3 regions of the Streptomyces sp. NPDC048331 genome follow, and region 2 is predicted to be linked to each of the others. Evidence: riboswitches for the same ligand, from Rfam matches in the RefSeq annotation. Region 2 holds a riboswitch; each other region holds the start of a gene.

What was found. Region 2 has a riboswitch for cyclic di-AMP ahead of ACGFYY_RS12550 (peptidoglycan DD-metalloendopeptidase family protein). Riboswitches for the same ligand answer to the same signal wherever they lie in the genome.
Positions count from the first base shown of each region.
Region 1: another riboswitch for cyclic di-AMP. It lies ahead of ACGFYY_RS31810 (transglycosylase family protein); the one in region 2 lies ahead of ACGFYY_RS12550 (peptidoglycan DD-metalloendopeptidase family protein).
Region 3: another riboswitch for cyclic di-AMP. It lies ahead of ACGFYY_RS13975 (M23 family metallopeptidase); the one in region 2 lies ahead of ACGFYY_RS12550 (peptidoglycan DD-metalloendopeptidase family protein).

Region 1 covers NZ_JBICYT010000030.1:12,262-15,527, reverse strand. Annotated here, with positions in the region: gene eno (phosphopyruvate hydratase) at 1-531, opposite strand, end outside; gene ACGFYY_RS31810 (transglycosylase family protein) at 817-1,545, opposite strand; cyclic di-AMP (ydaO/yuaA leader) riboswitch at 1,549-1,721, opposite strand; gene ACGFYY_RS31805 (transglycosylase family protein) at 1,998-3,035, opposite strand; gene ACGFYY_RS31800 (cytochrome P450) at 3,124-3,266, opposite strand, start outside.
Region 2 covers NZ_JBICYT010000006.1:166,124-169,389, forward strand. Annotated here, with positions in the region: gene ACGFYY_RS12540 (aspartate aminotransferase family protein) at 1-397, shown strand, start outside; gene ACGFYY_RS12545 (tyrosine-protein phosphatase) at 446-1,237, opposite strand; cyclic di-AMP (ydaO/yuaA leader) riboswitch at 1,530-1,726, shown strand; gene ACGFYY_RS12550 (peptidoglycan DD-metalloendopeptidase family protein) at 1,731-2,705, shown strand; gene ACGFYY_RS12555 (SGNH/GDSL hydrolase family protein) at 2,869-3,266, shown strand, end outside.
Region 3 covers NZ_JBICYT010000007.1:217,680-220,945, reverse strand. Annotated here, with positions in the region: gene ACGFYY_RS13980 (GntR family transcriptional regulator) at 22-699, opposite strand; gene ACGFYY_RS13975 (M23 family metallopeptidase) at 893-1,696, opposite strand; cyclic di-AMP (ydaO/yuaA leader) riboswitch at 1,709-1,868, opposite strand; gene ACGFYY_RS13970 (pitrilysin family protein) at 2,085-3,266, opposite strand, start outside.

The sequences.
Region 1 (3,266 bases), on a different contig from region 2:
GAAGGACTCCGCGCCGATGGGGGCGATCATGAACTCCTGGATGTCCACGTTGGAGTCGGCGTGCGACCCACCGTTGAGGATGTTCATCATCGGAACGGGCAGCAGGTGCGCGTTCGGACCGCCGAGGTAGCGGAAGAGCGGAAGGTCCGAGGCCTCGGACGCGGCGTGCGCGACGGCCAGGGACACGCCGAGGATGGCGTTGGCGCCGAGCGAGCCCTTGTTGTCGGTGGCGTCCAGGTCGAACATGGCCTGGTCGATCAGCCGCTGCTCGGTGGCGTCGTAGCCGACGAGCTCCGGGCCGATCTGCTCGATGACGGCGAGGACGGCCTTCTCGACACCCTTGCCGAAGTAACGGTTGGGGTCACCGTCACGCAGCTCGATGGCCTCGAATGCACCGGTGGAGGCGCCGGACGGAACTGCAGCACGGCCGGTGCTGCCATCGTCGAGGCCCACCTCGACCTCGACCGTGGGGTTGCCTCGGGAGTCCAGGATTTCCCGGGCTACGACGACGTCGATGGACGGCACGAGCATCTCCTTCTGGGATGTGACGCTGAGTGTGCGGTGGCATGTCAGGCCGTGGGATGGCCTTGCCGCCTAGAGCCTAACCGGCTCCGGGCACTCGACCGCCCGACCGCCCGGACCCTGGGACGAAAAAGGGACCGAATACCCCTCTTCCGGGACATAGGGTCGCTTGATCATCGGGCTACTGGGCCGAACGCGGCACCGCCCGGCGCGTGAGGCACGCGCCGGGCGGTGGGAATCCTGCACGGTGTCAGCTGACGCCGCGTACATGTTCCCGCGGTGCTACCGCGGTGTTCAGCTGAGCTTCAGCTTCTGACCCGGGTAGATCAGGTCGGCGTCCACGACGATGTCCTTGTTGAGCTCGAACAGCTGCTGCCAGCCGCCCTTGACGCCGTTGGCCTCGGCGATGGTGCCCAGGGTGTCGCCCGACTTGACCTCGTACGAGCCGTTGCCGGTCTTCGGCGCGACCGGAGCCTCGGCGCGCTCGGAGCGGGTGGTCGGAGCCTCGGGACGCTTGGTCTCCTGCTTCGGCGCGACCTTGGTCTCGGTCTTCTTGGTCTCGGTCTTCTTCGTCTCGGCCTTCGGCTTCGGCTTCGACTGCGGCTTGGAGGCCGGGGCCTCGGCGCCGCCACCGGCGTAGGAGGAGTTCGACAGACCCTTGCCGCAGGACGGCCAGGCGCCCTTGCCCTGGCTCTTGAGGACCTTCTCCGCGACGGCTATCTGCTGCGCCTTGGTGGCCTGGTTGGCCTGCGGGGCGTAGGACTTGCCGCCGAAGCCGGACCAGGTGGAGGGCGAGAACTGCAGGCCGCCGTAGTAGCCGTTGCCCGTGTTGATGGCCCAGTTGCCACCGGACTCGCACTGCGCGACCTTGTCCCACTCGGACGAGGTGGCGGCGCTGGCGGTGCCCGCGGCCATCAGGGGGGCGGCCACGGCCACACCGGCGACACCGGCGAGCGTGACGATCCGGACAGACCGCTCGATTGCAGTACCGCGACGGTGCTTGCCCTTGCCGGAAAGCAGCATGGAGTTTCTCCTCACCGACGCCTACGAGGTGAGCTGTCGGGTTCGGGCGAGTGAGTTGCCCGGCCGTGCGACCTAGCGCACGTCTTGACCCCAAGCCGGTGGCGTGACCGTCTCTCAACGGCCGCTCCCGGCACCTACCTTGGTTCCCCCGCTCCTGCCTTCGGCGCTTGACGCGACGACTGTTCCCCCCGTCCGCCGGCAGGATTCGGCGATGCGGTCGAAGGAGCTCGCGGTGGCGAGCGATTCAGAAGGTAGACAGGTCTCTCCCCGATGTTCAACGAGCAACATCGGGGAGAAACGACCCCTACTTGCGTCCCTCGCAGGGGTGTTTGCGCAGGTGAGGGCAGGGTTTGCGCAATGCCCTGGGCGAGACACGCCAGTTGACCGGAAGAGACACATGTCTCACTTACAGAAATCCGACATTCGACTCTTTCCGGATAACTGAACTGTCCTTATTGCGGGGTTAGATCCAGGTTCTGACCCGGCTTGATGAGGTCGGCGTCCTCGCCGATGACCTGCTCATTGGCCTGGTAGAGACCGTTCCAGCCCCCCTTTACGCCCTTGGCAACCGCGATGGTCGCCAGGCTGTCGCCCGCCTGGACCGTGTAGACGGGGTTCGACGAGGCGTCAGGCAGAGCCGACGGGTCGGCCTCCGGCGCACCGCGGTGCTTGCCGTTGCCCTCGACCGGAGTGGCACCGGTGGTCTGCGGGACCACCGGGGTCACGGGGGCCGTCGGGTCGACCGGGGGCAGCCCCGGCGTGACGGGCGCGGTGGTGGGCGGCGCGGTCGGGTCGACCGGCTGCGTCGGCGCCGTCGGGTCGACGGGGGTCGGCGTATCGGTCGGGTCGCCCGGCTGCACCGGGGCCGTCGGGTCGACCGGGGGCGTCGTCGGGACGTCCGGGGCGGGCATGACGGGCAGTCCGATGGACGGGGCGTCGGGAATGAGGAACGGGGTGCTGGACGGGCTCGGGTCCGGGGCCGGGGTCGGGGATCCGTAGTCCGTGGACGGCTTGCTGCCGCCGGTCGACGGAACGGCGTCGTCCGGGCGGGACGGTGCGGGAGTCAGCGGGCCCCGGCCGCCGGGCAGACCGGGGTCCACCTGTGCGGCGGGGCTCTCCTTGACCAGGCCGGCCGAGGCCGCGCACAGCGGCCACGCCTGCGGCCCTGTCGAGCCCAGCACCCGCTCGGCCACGGCGATCTGCTGCGAACGGCTCGCCAGGTCGGGGCGCTCGGCGAATTCGAGCCCGCCGGCGCTCTGCCATTCCTCCTGGGTGAACTGGAGTCCGCCGTAGGCGCCGCTGCCGAAGTTGGCGCTCCAGGAGCCACCGCTCTCGCACTCGGCGACCTTGTCCCATGTGGACGTGTCGGCGGCGGTGGCGCTGGTGGCGGCCAGCAGAGGCATGGCCAACGCGGAGCCAGTGACACCGGCTGTGACGACCAGCGCGGGGACCTGGCGGGGGCGTCTGTGACGGCCGTTCCCGGAGAGCATGAGGGATCACCTTTCGCATAACAGCGGGGTAACGGCAGAACCTAGCGGCCTTCGAACGATTGTCACAAGTTCAAGCCGGATCTGACTTTTAATCAGGTTTCGCGCAAGTGTTTTGAGCCGCGAATCGAACGGGAAGAGTACGTAGCCCTCGCATGATCAACCCACCACGCCAGCGCAGGTCTTGGGGCGGAACAGCCAGTTCCAGATCAGGCAGACGCGTCAGCAAAGTCG
Region 2 (3,266 bases):
CATGGGCGACCTGCTCCGCGGGCGCCTCGCCGCGCTGGTGGACGAGTACGAGCTGCTGCACGAGGTGCGGGGGCGCGGGCTGATGATCGGCATCGAGTTCGGCCGGCCGTCCTCGCTGGGCCTGCGCAGCCGGTGGGCCATGCTGCAGGCGGCCCGCAAGGGGCTCTTCGCGCAGATGGTCGTGGTGCCCCTGCTGCAGAAGCACCGGATCCTCACCCAGGTCTCCGGGGACCACCTGGAGGTGATCAAGCTGATCCCGCCGCTGATCGTGGACGAGGAGGACGTGGACCGGTTCGTGGGCGCCTTCCGTGAGGTCATGGACGAGGCGCACGGCGGGTCCGGACTGATCTGGGACTTCGGCAGGACGCTGGTGAAGCAGGCCGTCGCCACGCGCTGACGGCCCACCCACCCCGTGGCGGAACCGGTCCGGCCGGTCCCGCCCGCGTCAGACGAGGAGCCGGTCGCGCAGTCGGTCGAGGGTCTCGGGCGTCAGCCCGAGGCCCTCCGCCAGATAACGGTCCACCCCGCCCCAGACCTCGTCGATGGTGTCGAAGGCGGCCACCAGGTACTCGGCGCGGGCGTCGAAGAGCGGCGCGAGCAGCTCCATCACCTCAGGGGAGCGGGCGCTCGCCGACTCGTCGGTGCGGCGTACGCGATAGCGGCGGTGCGGGGCGTTCGACTCCAGGTAGTCCCTCACGATCGCCGCGCGCTCGACGCCCAGCGCGAGCAGGGTGACGGCGATCGACAGGCCGGCCCGGTCCTTGCCCGCCGCGCAGTGCATGAGCGCGGGGACGCTGTCCTCGGCGAGGGCGTGCACGACCCGACTGTGCTCGGCGGTGCGCTGCCGGATGATCCCGCGGTACGAGTTCGACATCCGGGCCGCGGCCTTGCCGTCGCCCAGGATCTCGCGGAGCTGCACGAGGTCGCCGTCGCGGACCAGCCGCCAGAACTCCCGCCCGTCCGCCGGGTCCGAGAGCGGGATGTTGACGTTCCGGACGCCGGGCAGCTCGACGTCCGGCCCCTCCAGCGCGTGGTCGGCGCCGTTGCGGAAGTCGAAGATGGTGTGGAGGCCGAGTGAGGCGAGGAAGTCTGCATCACTTTCGGTGGCATGTGCGAGATGTCCGCTTCGGAACAGTCGTCCCGTCCTGACCGTTCGTCCGTCAGAAGTCGGCAATCCGCCCACATCGCGGAAATTGCGCACTCCGGACAGCTCCGGCTCCTGTATCTGCTGGGTCAAAGCGATTCCTCCGCCACGTCGTGGGCCCTCTGTCCGAATTACACTACTTGGCGCCAACTTGCCATATCCGGAGGCGAGATCGGGCGCGCCCCCGTGAGCCAGATCATACGGTGACCGTGAGTGCCTGATCGTCGAAGGCGAATGGCCCCGTCGGGGCGGCTGTTGGCGGTGCGGAATGGACGGAGGGTGACGGTAATTCCGTCGGTCCCTCATGCCTGTGATTCCGTCAGGGAATTCACGGCTTGTTCCGTGTGGCCGCAAGGGATTACCTTCGCGATCGATCCGGGTGGACCGCCAAATCCTGCCGCCTCCCGGAAACCGCATCCGACCTATTCGCGCGGCAGGAGCGGGGGAACCAGGTAAGCCGCTGTTCCGGGGATCTTTTCTCCGGGACGGCTCGGGGTGAAGTCGTTCATGTCTCGTACAGGTGCGGCCGGACATCTCCAGTCCGAACCCGACAGCTCACCTCGCAGGCGCCGGAGAGGAATTCGTCATGCCTGCAAAGGGTAAGCACCGCCGTCCCAAGTCCCTTTCCCTTTCCCGCGGCTTCGCCGTCGCCGGAACCGGTGGCGCGGCCCTCGCCCTGCCGCTGATCGGTGCCGCCGGCGCCCACGCTGCCGGCGCCCCGACCGCAGCCCCCGCGGTGACCCCCGCGGTGGCGACGCAGGCCCCCCTCGCTCTCCGGTCGGCGCCCGCCGCCGCCGTGCAGTCCGCCCCGACCGTCTACACCGTCGTGCCGGGCGACTACCTCTCCAAGATCGCCGCCGAGCGCCACCTGGCGGGCGGCTGGGAGCAGCTGTACGCCGACAACCGCGAGGCCGTCGGTGGCAACCCGTCGCTGATCCACCCGGGCCTGAAGCTCCACCTCGGCGGCCCCGGCGAGCCGGCTCCGTCCGAGGCCGAGGCCGAGGCCGCCCCGGCCCCCGAGGCCGAGCCCGACGCCGCGCCGGCCGAGCAGGCCGCGCCGAAGCCGGTCCGCGAGCAGGCCGAGCGGGCCGCCCCGGCGCAGCCGGAGGCCGCCGCCGAGCCCCAGGCCGAGGCCCCGGCCGCAGCGCCGCGGTCGGGTGCCTTCGTGGCCCCGGTCGGCGGTGGCATCTCCACCCAGTACAAGGTCGCCGGCAGCATGTGGTCCTCCGGCTACCACACCGGTGTCGACTTCATCGCGAGCATGGGCACCACCGTCAAGGCGGTCGGCGCGGGCACCGTGGTCTCGGCCGGCTGGAGCGGCTCGTACGGCAACGAGGTCGTCATCCGGCACGCGGACGGCAAGTACTCCCAGTACGCCCACCTGTCCCAGCTCTCCGTCTCCTCCGGCCAGAGCGTCACCGCCGGGCAGAGCATCGGCCTCTCCGGCTCCACCGGCAACTCGACCGGCCCGCACCTGCACTTCGAGATCCGTACGACCCCGTCCTACGGCTCGGACCTGGACCCGATCGCCTACCTCCGCTCCAAGGGCGCGAGCCTCTGACGGCACCCGCCGTCGAACCACCGACACGCGTGAGGCCGGGACCCGAGGGGGGTCCCGGCCTCACGTGTACTTATTCCTTATCCCCCGCGTGGTAGAGATCACGGTCCGTCAACCCCTTATTACGTTGGCGTAGGTTGCTTGCGGGAGTGAAGGATGGTGTCCCGTGGCAGCGACGACGACCAAACTCAAGACCATCGGCTCGTACGCGGCGATCGGGGACAGCTTCACCGAGGGTGTGGGGGACCCGGGACCCGGGGATTCCTATCTCGGCTGGGCGGACCGGCTCGCCGTGCTCCTGGCCGATCAGCGCGAGGAGCATGACTTCCGGTATGCGAATCTGGCGGTGCGGGGGAAGCTCCTCGACCAGATCGTGGCCGACCAGCTCCCGAGGGCCAAGGCCCTCGCACCGGACCTGGTGACCTTCTGCGCGGGCGGCAACGACATCATCCGGCCCGGGACCGACCCGGACGACGTGGCGGAGCGGTTCGAGGCGGCCGTGGCCGACCTCACCGGCGCCGTCGGACTGGTCATGATCACCACGGGCTTCGACACCCGGGGCGT
Region 3 (3,266 bases), on a different contig from region 2:
AACCTTTGTATACGGCTCCTGTTAATGCCGGCCGCCCGACATGTTTACGGCAGGTTGCGAAGTGCTCACCGCCGGGCGGAGCCGCAGCCGGTGCGCCCCCGCCGCCCGGTCGGCGTGGATCGCGGTCAGCGCCCGCGCCCGTTCGGCGTCGCCGCGCGCCACCGCGTCCACGACCGCACCGTGCTCCGCCCAGGACTCCACGGGCCGGGCCGGCGCGTCCACCACGTACATCCACGCGATCTTGTGCCGCATCTGCGTGAGCAGCGCGATCAGCCCCGGGCTGCCGGAGGCCTGGGCGAGCGTCTCGTGGAACCATCCGCCCAGGGACCGCAGATCCTCCCCCTGGCCCCGCCTGGCCCGTTCCTGCCCCAGCCTGACCAGTCCGCGCAGCACCTTGAGGTGTGCGTCGGTGCGCCGTCGGGCGGCTCGCGCGGCGGCCAGCGGCTCCAGGAGCATCCGCAGCTCCAGCAGGTCCGCGGCCTCCTGCTCGGTCGGCTCGGCCACGCACGCCCCAGCATGGCGCCGCGTGGTCACGAACCCCTCCGACTCCAGGGTCCGCAGGGCCTCGCGCACCGGGACGCGTGACACGCCGTACCGGCGGGCCAGCACCTCCTCGGTCAGCCGGCCGCCCGGCTCGAACACCCCGGAGACGATGTCGTCGCGGATCGCCGTGCATACCGCGTGCGCAGGAATACGCAAGACCGAACCTCCGCCTATTTCCGACTGCAGCGTCATTGCACGCACATGCGCGTGCTGCGACCCTATTGCAACACACGATAATTTCCGAGAGCGGCCGGAAATACGAAACATTTGCACGAAGGCGCAAAAACAAAGACCCCGACTCGGAGAGCCGGGGTCTTCGGTGAAGCGGCGCGAGGCGCGGGGCGTGAGGTCAGAGACCGACGCCGTGCGAGCGGAGGTACGAGATCGGGTCGATGTCCGAGCCGTACTGCGAGCCCGTGCGGGCCTCGAAGTGCAGGTGCGGGCCGCTGGAGTTGCCGGTGGAGCCCGACAGACCGATCTGCTGGCCCGGGGTGACCTGCTGGCCGACGGAGACGTTCAGCGAGGACAGGTGCCCGTACTGGGTGTAGGTGCCGTCGTTGTGCTTGATGACGACGTTGTTGCCGTACGCGCCACCCCAGCCGGCCTCGACGACGGTACCCAGGCCCACCGCGTGGACCGAGGTGCCGGAGGCGGCGTGGAAGTCGATGCCCGTGTGGCTGCCGGAGGACCACATGCCGCCGCCCGCGTGGTACTGCGTGCTGACGTACGAGCCGTCCACCGGGGCGACGAAGGTGTTGAGGCGCTTGCGCTCCTCCTCGCGGGCGGCGCGCTCGGCGGCCTCGCGCTCGGCCTTCGCCTTGGCCTCGGCCATGCGCTTGGCCTCGGCGGCCCGCTGCTTCGCGTCGGCCTCGGCCTGCGCCTTGACGGCGTCCTGCTCGGCGACGCGGTGCTGGGACTCGGCCTGGTCGGCGATGTCACCCGCAAGGTCCTCGGCGACGACGACGGCACCGAGGCCGTTGTCCTGGCCGATGGTGCTGCTGTGGTTGTCCGCGGCGAAGGCCGGGGCGGCGAGGGAGCCGACGACACCCGTGGTGGCGATCGCGGCGATACCGGCGTAACCGGCGGTCTTCTTGCTCAGACGGCTGGAGCCACGGTGCTTACCGGTACCAGCGGGACGACTGCCAAACGCCATGAAGGGTTTGATCCTTTCCTTCCTTCTCGCCTACCGGGTTAGCTGACGGGTTCGGAGCAGGAAGGTCTCCTACGGGCCTCCTCTTGCGAGGGGGTCCGATTCACCCCAGGGACTCATGTGGGTCCCCGGCTCCCCAGGCTCGCGCCTGACGGGGACTCGGCGATCGCTGTCCGGTGCCGCGGGTGCGGCGGGCACAACTGACGAACAGCACGGCCGACGCTAGGCGGATCATCAGTCAATCGCCAAACAGACACGGCTTTTTGTTGCGTACGCCACACCGCATACAAGCAACCTCACCACTAAACGGACAAAAGGGGTTCTGGTGACAAGTCACCAGAACCCCTTGCCGAAAGCCTCGGCCGGCCCTCAAGGGGCCGTCACCCGACCGTCAGTTGGAGACGACCGAGACCTCGCCGATCCCAAGGGCCCGTACGGGCTCCTCGATGACCGCCGCGTCGCCCACCAGGACGGTGACCAGCCGGTCCGCGGGGAAGGCCTGAACGACCGCCGTGGTCGCCTCCACGGTGCCCGTCGCGGCGAGCTGGGCGTACAACTGCGCCTGGTAGTCGTCCGGCAGTTCCTGCTCGACCTGGTCGGCGAGGGTGCCCGCGACCGAGGCGGCCGTCTCGAACTTCAGCGGGGCCACGCCCACCAAGTTCTGCACGGCGACATCGCGTTCGGCGTCGGTCAGACCGCCCTCGGCGAGGGTGCGCAGCACCTTCCAGAGGTCCTCCAGCGCCGGTCCGGTGTTCGGGGTGTCCACCGAGCCGCTGATGGCGAGCATGGAGGCGCCCTTGCCGTCGGCGGTGGAGCGCAGCACCTGGCCGAAGGCGCGCACGCCGTAGGTGTACCCCTTCTCCTCGCGCAGCACCTTGTCCAGGCGCGAGGTGAGGGTGCCGCCGAGGCAGTACGTGCCCAGCACCTGGGCCGCCCACACCCGGTCGTGACGGTCCGCCCCGATCCGGCCGATCAGCAGCTGCGTCTGGACCGCACCGGGCCGGTCCACGATGACCACGCGGCCGGTGTCGTCGGCGGTCACCGGCGGCACCGGGCGGGCGGCGGCGGTGTTGCCCGTCCAGGCACCCAGGGTGTCCGCGAGCACGGCGTCCAGGTCGATGCCGGTCAGGTCGCCGACGACCACCGCGGTGGCGGTGGCGGGGCGTACGTGGGCCTCGTAGAAGGCGCGTACCGCGGCGGAGTCGATCCGGGCGACGGTCTCCTCGGTGCCCTGGCGCGGCCGGGACATCCGCAGGTCGGCCGGGAAGAGCTCCTTGGAGAGCTGCTTGGCCGCGCGGCGCTGCGGGTTGGCGAGCTCGTGCGGGATCTCGTCGAGCCGGTTGCGCACCAGCCGGTCGACCTCGGCGTCGGCGAAGGCCGGGGCGCGCAGCGCCTCGGCGAGCAGGCCGAGCGCCTTGGGCAGCCGGGAGGCCGGCACCTCCAGCGAGACCCGCAGGCCCGGGTGGTCGGCGTGCGCGTCCAAGGTGGCGCCGCAGCGCTCCAGCTCGGCCGCGAACTCCTCGGCCGAGTGCTTGTCGGTGCCCTCGGAGAAGGCCCGCGCCATGATGGTCGC